Regions from separate parts of the Nostoc sp. CCY0012 genome, predicted to be linked through region 1. Evidence: riboswitches for the same ligand, from Rfam matches in the RefSeq annotation. Region 1 holds a riboswitch; the other holds the start of a gene.
The links. Region 1 has a riboswitch for cyclic di-AMP ahead of ACM0OS_RS00455 (universal stress protein). Riboswitches for the same ligand answer to the same signal wherever they lie in the genome.
Positions count from the first base shown of each region.

Region 2: linked by a shared signal. The riboswitch ahead of ntrB (nitrate ABC transporter permease) and the one ahead of ACM0OS_RS00455 (universal stress protein) in region 1 are both predicted to bind cyclic di-AMP.

Region 1 is NZ_CAWUDM010000001.1:94,233-98,665, reverse strand. Features, by position in the region: gene ACM0OS_RS00460 (sensor histidine kinase) at 1-992, opposite strand, end outside; cyclic di-AMP (ydaO/yuaA leader) riboswitch at 1,397-1,529, shown strand; gene ACM0OS_RS00455 (universal stress protein) at 1,685-2,326, shown strand; gene ACM0OS_RS00450 (hypothetical protein) at 2,531-3,127, shown strand; gene ACM0OS_RS00445 (OmpA family protein) at 3,210-4,433, shown strand, end outside.
Region 2 is NZ_CAWUDM010000034.1:31,348-35,780, reverse strand. Features, by position in the region: gene ACM0OS_RS12000 (ABC transporter substrate-binding protein) at 1-1,252, opposite strand, end outside; gene ntrB (nitrate ABC transporter permease) at 1,351-2,202, opposite strand; cyclic di-AMP (ydaO/yuaA leader) riboswitch at 2,299-2,519, opposite strand; gene ACM0OS_RS11990 (VOC family protein) at 2,778-3,170, opposite strand; gene purN (phosphoribosylglycinamide formyltransferase) at 3,239-3,895, opposite strand; gene ACM0OS_RS11980 (carbohydrate ABC transporter permease) at 3,917-4,433, shown strand, end outside.

The DNA of each region.
Region 1 (4,433 bases):
GGTGCAATACCAATTCCGGTGTCAGCAACTGCGATCGCCCATTTATCATTATCCACTAGCTGGCATTTTATTTTAATAGTCCCGGACTTGGTGTAACGAATGGCGTTACTCACAAGATTGGTCATAATCTGTTGTAAATGAAACTCGTCTGTGACTATTTCCTGAGGGATGCTATCGTAATCCACCACTACACGTAAATTTTTTTCCTCTGTTAAAGGCTGCAACATTTCACATATGTTGTCGATTAACTCACGCACATCAGTCTTGACTGGGTTGAGTTTCATCTGTCCTGCGTCATACCGAGAAATTTCTAACACATCGTTAATCAAACGCAGTAAATGTCTGCCATTGCGTAGTACGCGCTCAATATGTTCTAAATTGGTATAAGTATCTCTGACGTTTGGCTTCTTGCGTTGTTGGCGTAAAAATAGATCTGAGTAGCCAATAATCGAACTTAAAGGGTGTTTCAAATCATGTGCTAGTTGAGCAATATAATCTTGATTAGCCACAATTAAGCGATTTAGTTGCTGATTATGTAGCGTTAATGACAACTGCAAATGCTTTAACTCTCGTAAGCGTTCTTCAACATAACTATTAACACACCGAGCGATCGCTTCATCGATTACTGCATCAATCAAACGCATTGCTCGAATGATCTCTAAAGGTGTTCCTTTTAATAAATCAGATTCCAAAGTATCAAATACTACCATTCGTAGCAAATGATATTCATGGGCAATTTCTGTGGGGTCAAAGCCTTGTTTAGCTCGCAGAACCCCATGATGCCAGCTAGCCGTAATTATCGACTGGATATCACTTCCCTGAGACTTAGAAAGTACTGTTACCATTGCGTCTAAGACATCAGGAAGATCATTTTGAATGGCTGTATAAGTTAAATCATCAGCACTTTCAATCTCTCTATCTTTACGAACTGCTGTAACCCATTTATTGAGAATAATATCAGTATTTTCAGCCAGTAATAGACTAAAATCCATTATTTTAAGGTGAGTCCGGAGTAGGTGGGTAAATTTACATATACGCTTAGTTTAGCGATTGCGGTACGGCTCATCAAAATCAGTGATATAGTTCAACTGCCAAAAGAAATAGATCTCATAATATTATATTGAAAATTGCCCCTAAATTTGACGCACATGGGAAATAATGCGATCGCCTATGCTGCGTTCTTCATGTATTGTCAATAGAAAATGGGCTTGATCTCTGGTGTAGCAACCTAAAACCAGAATATGTGTCTGTTAATGACTGTATATAATTAGCGATCGCCTACATAAAAAGTTATAGTTGTCACGCCAAACTCAAAAGGCCATTAAGTAATTTTAATCAGACCTTCAATGTACTCGATAAATACTTTTGCAAAATTGGTAAATTAGACTATCATTTTTTTAGTGGGTAGCCTAATTCAAATTCATCGACACTGGATTTGGAACGGAGGAACCAATGTTTGGGGCTAATCTTACGAGAGACATCTTCCAGTCTTAGCCCGTCAGCTAACTCCGTCGGCAATGGAAGGAAACCCCCAAAGTATTGGCTTTAATACCATTTGTTATTGGGGCTTTCTTGCGGATATCACATGTATATCCTCTGGGATATGGGCTATCTGTGTTCTACCCTGCTTCTCATTCATTATTCGTTTCCTTGGGGAGAAGGTAAAGCTGTGAAAATCAAGCCAATGTTAGTGCGCCTGCAAAGCGCCATAGGTCGAGATGACTTAATTGGTCAAATGGTATTATTACCAGAACCGAAAAAACCTTTTTCTCAAAAAGATCACAAAGCAGAATCTGTTAGCTTAATCGTTGGCTATGATGCCTCTCCTAACAGTCACACCGCTCTAGATATAGCTTTTTGGATTGCTCATCAAACGCGTTTAGCTACCAATGTCCAAGTTACAGTACAAGCTGTTTATGTAGTCGAAAATAATTATAGCAGTCAGTATCCAGGGGTGTTGAGCTTTGCTAAACCTGTGCCTACTTTGGAATGTCCTGTTAGTGAAGTTTCCCATTCTTTTACCCCCGTTTTAACTCCAGCAAAATTACGGGGTATTAGTTCCTGTTTACAAGAAAATCCTACAACTCATCTCCAGCAAGCAGATATAATTCTTTGGCAAGCACGTAGTTTGGCTGAAGAATGGGAAGGTTCCTTTAAATCTCATTTGCGGTTTGGCTGCGTGGGAACCGAACTCACAAAAGTTGTGGAATCAGAAGCGGCGGATGTGTTGTTTTTGGGATGCAAATCAGTTAATCACCCCATTATCCAGACACTAGGTGCTAATTTTCCTTGTGGTGTTTTAGGTATACCCAATCGGATTGATTAATCCAATCACCCCAATCCTTCATTAGTAGGGTGTGTTGTCGCCCAGCGCAACGCACCTTCAATCATTAAATTTATCTCTTCAGGTAGATACAAAGTAATTCTGTATTTAAATATACTTCGTTTTGACTAGAAACTAAACCCCATATTATGATATCCCCGTAGCTAAAAATTACACCAAACTTCAGATTTAATCAGGATTAAAAGTATGAACCCACCTGAAGAATACATCAATAATAATTCAGGCGAACTAGTTAAACAGGGGTCACATCAGCTTACTAGTAATGGTATTAGTGAAGTTAACAATTTAGATAAAGTTAGAGATATTCTTTTTGGTAGTCAATCACGGGAATTTGAAAAAAGGTTTGTGCGCTTAGAAGAACGCTTATTAAAAGAATTTTCTAATGTACGTGATGAAACAAGAAAACGTTTAGATGCTTTAGAAAGTTACGTTAAACAAGAAATAGATTCTTTAGCAGAAAGATTGAAAAATGAACAGGTAGAACGTGACCATAAAGTCACCCTACTAACTGAAGAACATAATAATATAACTATATCATTAGAGAAAAAAATTGCTCAAGTTGATGAGCAAAATACTCATAGTCAAAGGGAATTACGCGAACAAATTCTCAACCAATCTAAAAGTTTGCAAGATGACATCCAGCACAAATATGAAGAGATTTTGGCTTTACTAGAACGGGAAGCACAGGAACTGCGTCGAAACAAAGCTGATCGTTCTAATTTGGCAGCCTTATTTACCGACTTAGCTATTCGATTAAGTACAGAAAATAAATCAGAATTTTAAGTCAAAATCACCTGATTATTTGATGAATTTATATCGAATCAATGCAACTTAATATTAATTGTGAATTAAGGGGAGTTGGGTAATGAAAGACTATGCTCCTAATGCCAGAAGTAAAGTATCTACTCAAGTTGTGGGTAGTCATAGCCAATCTTCTGATTTGTCTGTCAATAACAAAGATCAAAAAGTTATTGATGAGTTGAGTGAACTTCGTAGTTTACTTCTGGGACTTGAACCGACTAAACTGGAAAATCTTTATCAGCGATTAGATAATCCTCACATTCACCCAGAAGATATTAGCCGTTTATTACCAGAAGCAGTACTGTTGCGATCGCAGCAAGATAAAAAACTGGGTGAAGCTATTGTATCAACGGTGGAAGAGGCCATTCAAGCTTCTGTACAGCAAGACCAAAATGTGCTATCCGAAGCATTTTTTCCCATCATTGGCCCAGCCACCCGCAAAGCAATTGCGACAGTTCTCAATGAGATGATGCAATCCCTGAATCAAACCTTGGAACATAGCTTATCACCAGAGAGCCTCAAATGGACACTAGAAGCACGACGCACTGGCAAATCATTTGCAGAAATTGTCCTGTTGCGATCGCTTGTTTATCGCGTTGAGCAAGTATTTTTAATACATAAACAAACTGGGTTATTGTTGCAACATTTAGTCGCAACTGAGGTAACGACTCAAGATCCAGATTTGGTATCTGCGATGTTGACAGCTATTCAAGATTTTGTCCAAGACTCTTTTAATGTATCTCAAGAAACTGGGATAAAAAGTTTACGCTTTGGAGAACTGACAATCTGGATTGAAGCAGGGCCTCAAGCGTTACTTGCAGGTATGATTCGGGGTATCCCTCCCCAAGAGTTAAAGTTAGTTTTTCAAGAAGCTATCGAAAAAATTCATCTCAAACTTGCACAAGAACTTAATGGTTTTACTGGGAATACAGCAGTATTGCAGCCTAGTCAATCTTATTTAGAACCCTGTTTGGCAATCCAATATAAAACGCCAGCTAAAAAAAATTATACTTATGCATGGGCTTTTTTCGGTACTGCTGCGATCGCTTGTAGTATTTGGGGCTTTTTTGCTATTAGAGAACAACTCCGCTGGCATAACTATCTGCAACAACTCAACTCCCAACCAGGAATTGTGGTGATTAACACCAAGCAGCGTTATGGAAAATACCACATTTCGGGAATGCGTGATCCATTAGCAGTAGATCCTAATACTCTGATACCAGCCACAAATCTTAAATCCCAAAATGTCATCAGTCATTGGCAACCTTACTTGTCCCTTGAGACGCCA
Region 2 (4,433 bases), on a different contig from region 1:
GTTGCACTATTTCTTCAGCATTTTTAGGAAACTCCGAAATTTGTCCCCAACGTGCAGCTTGAGTCATTAACCAAATACTTTGGGATTGCCACAAAAATGTGGAATGATTACCTGCATATTGAGGCAGGTTTTTAGGAATATCAAAAAAAATTGTGCCATCAGCTGATTTAATGGTGCGGTCTTGGTTATCAAATCCACCGTAGTTGTAATTGCCAATAATTCCTGGACTGGTTAATTGAGCGATGGGTGCATTGGGATTTCTGGGTCTAGCACCTGTAAAGGAACGGTCTGTAATGAGTTCGGCTACTTCCTGACGATTTTCTGGTTTGCTGCAATATTGGCAGGCTTCTATCATTGCCTTAACTAAGGAACGGTAGGTTTTGGGATAATCATTAATGAAAGATTCCATGACTCCCAATAATCGGTCTGGATGTCCTAACCAGATTTCTTTACCTTGGGCGAAGGTGAAGCCAATACCTTCGTTACCTGTGATGGCTCTGGTGTTCCACGGTTCAGCTACCATGTAGGCTTGCATAGCCCCAATTCGCACATTCGTCACCATTTGGGGAGGTGCCACAATAATGACGCGAAACTCTTGTAATGGGTTAACGCCTGCGGCTGCGGATAAGTAACGAATAAAGTATTCGTAAATGGCAGAACTCAAGACTACGGCCCAGACTTTGCGTTCTGTGGGTTGCTTGGCAAAGTAGTTGCGAAAATCGCGCCCAAAGGCTTCTAATGCACCATCGCTATATTGTTTTTGATATTCAAACCACGGACGTAGCCCAAAGTCCCACATAGCTTTGTTCATAGTCATGGCGTTACCGTGACGGTGAATGGTCATAGCTGCACATAAGGGGGCGTGACGTGCGCCTTCAGCACCAATTCTGGCGTTAGTCACAGCACCAGACACCACAGGGGAAGCATCTAAACGACCAAAAATTAATCCATCGCGGGATGTCGCCCAACTCGCTTCGCGGTTAAGTGTGACGTTCAAACCATATTTACGGAAGAAACCTTTTTTCCAGGCGATCGCAAATGGCGCACAATCATTAACAGGGACATAACCAACGGTAATATCAGGTTTTTCTAAATCTTGAGATTTGACGACTGGTTCCACCTCTAAGGCTTCTGCACTCAGTCTTCCAGCACCAGTATTTCCAGTAATGCCACAGGATGACAGCGCTAACCCAGTTGTTGTTAATCCTATGCCTTTAATAAAGTCACGGCGATTCCAATGATGATCACCCATTTCTTTGGCTCCAGTGGTAATCAATGATTTTTCGGCAAATTCAGGCTAAGACGCAGAATGACATTGCGTCTTGCTAGGTTTTAATGAGTAAAATTTTGTTAGTTAGAAGCTTTAGGCCTGTGGGTTACAAATTCTTCGATTTTGCCCACTGCATAATCTAAAACTAATCCAGTTACACCAATTACCAGTACGGCTAAAAAGACTGAGCTGAGATTTAAACGACTCCATTCATCCCACACAAAAAAGCCAATACCCACACCACCAGTGAGCATTTCTACAGCAACAATAACTAGCCAAGCAATCCCTAAACTAATGCGTAATCCTGTAAAAATATAGGGCAAACTTGCAGGCCAAATAATTTTTGTAATTCTCCTCCAACGTGGCATTTCTAATACCCGCGCCACATCTAGATAATCTTTGGAAACACTGGCAACACCTAAGGCAGTATTAATAATTGTGGGCCATAAAGAAGTAATGAAAATTACAAAAATTGCTGAAGGATCTGCCAAATTAAAGATAGCTAAGGCAATAGGCAACCAAGCCAAAGGTGATACGGGTTTGAAAATTTGAATGATGGGATTAAACGCTAACATGGCCGATCTAGACATACCAATGAGGAATCCCAAAGGAATCGCCACGATCGCGCCTAATAAAAAACCAATTAATACCCGTCTTAGACTAGCTATCAACAACCAGCCAATTCCTAAATTACCAGGGCCTCGTTGATAAAATGGATTTAATATGTAATCAAGATTAGCGATAAAGGCTTCCGGTGGAGTGGGCATTAATTCATGATTGAGCAGTGCCACAATCCACCACAGGGCAATAACGCCTAAAAACCCCAAGGTAGGTAGGATAAAAACATCTCGCGCAACTACAGGCTTGGCTTTTTTCCAAGCAGTCTGCCCTGCGATCGCAATAATCGCAGCTAAATTTAATTGTAATAACATTACTGACCTCAACAGAACTCAGTGCGGGTACAAAAAACCGAGCAGTACCAGCCTCGGACACTGATGAGATCAAAACATTATCAAAATGCTGTCTCTTCAGTCTCCTCTCAATGCCTACGAAGTTAGCTGACGGGCTAGGGCTGAGAGATGCCCCTCTCTAGTCGATTTGGGATTTTTAGATTGAGAAGTCGGGAGCAATGTTTCCCTTTTAAGCTTCAAATCTTAATCAATAATCGATTTTGAGATACGCCCCATAATTTGGTTCCTCCGCTCCAGCGTTATGAGCTATCACTCGCTGGATTAGGCTGACTTACTCAAGCTTATATTGAATTATACATTAACATTTTGATTTGGCAAGAACAATCTAAATTAAAGTAAATGAAGTTCTAACAAAGGAATATATTGTTCATCATCTATTCCTTTAGATAGATAATTGGTGCTGATAGAAATCGACCTTGAAGATAATCGCGGCGCTGATATTGTTAAGGATTTAGGGTGACAAGATTACATAATATTTCTCTATCTTTTAGATGATATTATTTCTAGACTGTCTGCATTGACAGATTTGGTATTTGTCATATTACCTTTGAAGATGGCGAATTACCTTGATGTAAAATTATCCGATTGCCATCGGGGTCATATGCATAAATTTCTCTACCGTGGGAGGCAATGGAAATTTTTCCTGGGGGTGGATAACCTAAATTTGTTATGTGAGCGATCGCATCTTCTAAGTTACTCACTTCTAAACATAAACTGATTGTACTTTTTGCTGAGTTAGCAAATTCAGATGCGTGTGTTTTTTTAGGTTGGAAAATACCCAATCGCATACCAGGAATGTGAAACTCTGCATAAACATTGGGAATGTAAATAACAGGTTTTTTACTGAGTAAATCTATATAAAAATTTACTACGTCATCAAAATTTAATGATGCTATGGTAACAAGTGCTTCTGTATATTTAAAAGCCATGAATCTGAAACTCGAATAGCGATCACAGTTTATCTGAAAATTCTAGGTGTGATCACCCACGTGATCCACTATATAACTGATAATTCCCTGGCGGCGGCCAGTGCGATCGCCTGTGGTAAAATTCGATGTTCTTGAATTTGAATTCTGGCGTGGAGTGTTTCTAGGGTGTCGTCTGGTAATACTGGTACAGCAGCTTGAATTAAGATTGGGCCACTATCTACTTCTAAACAAACTAGATGTACTGTACAGCCAGTAATCTTGACTTTCGCAGCTAGGGCTTGTTCTACGGCATTAATGCCCTTGAAACTTGGTAATAAACTCGGATGGATGTTAATTATTTTTTCGGGAAAAGCATCAATTAACACTGGTGTGACAAGACGCATCCAACCGGCCATAATCACCCATTCAACATCATATTGTCTCAATGTCTTGACAATTTCTGTGTCAAAACTTTCCCGGCTACTGTAGTCCCGGTGATTTAACAATACAGCTTCCACGCCCCAATTAGCTGCCCTGACTGGTGCTTTCGCCGAAGGATTATTATAAATTAAAACTTGAATTTGAGCATTGAGTTGCTGATCTGCGATCGCTTGGGCAATAGCTGCAAAATTACTACCACTACCAGAAGCCATTATTCCCAGTTTCAGAGGAGTGCTGGCAGAAATTTGGTCATGATTAACGCTGGGAGCAACCAAGCTAACGGTAGAATCAGGGCGGAGGTTCATAGCAAAGAGGAAAAATTATAGATGCCAAAAACATATACTAAGTCTTGGTTGGATAATGATACACTTGCCGCTTGGACTTTTTTGTCCCCCGCGCTGATTTTATTGGGTATTTTCATCATCTGGCCCATCGCTTATTTGTTTTATCTGAGTTTTACTGCTGGAAGTTTCACCTCTACAGGTACTACATGGATAGGTTTGAGAAATTACTGGCGCTTGTTTCTCACTCCTGATTTTTGGCAAGTTTTATGGAACACGATTTATTTTACTGTTGCCACCGTTATTCCCAGTTTAGTGATTCCTTTGGCGTTAGCGGTACTACTAGATAAATCTTTAGCCCTGCGGGGAGTGCTGCGGAGTGCCTATTTTTTACCTTCCATTATCTCCTTAGTTGCAGCTGGTTTAGGTTTTCGCTGGCTATTTCAAAATACTGGCCCTGTCAACGCGTTTTTAAATGTATTTGGTATTTCCCCCATTCCCTGGTTAGGAAGTACAGTTTGGGCTATGCCGGTGTTAATTATCTTGAGTATTTGGAAACAAC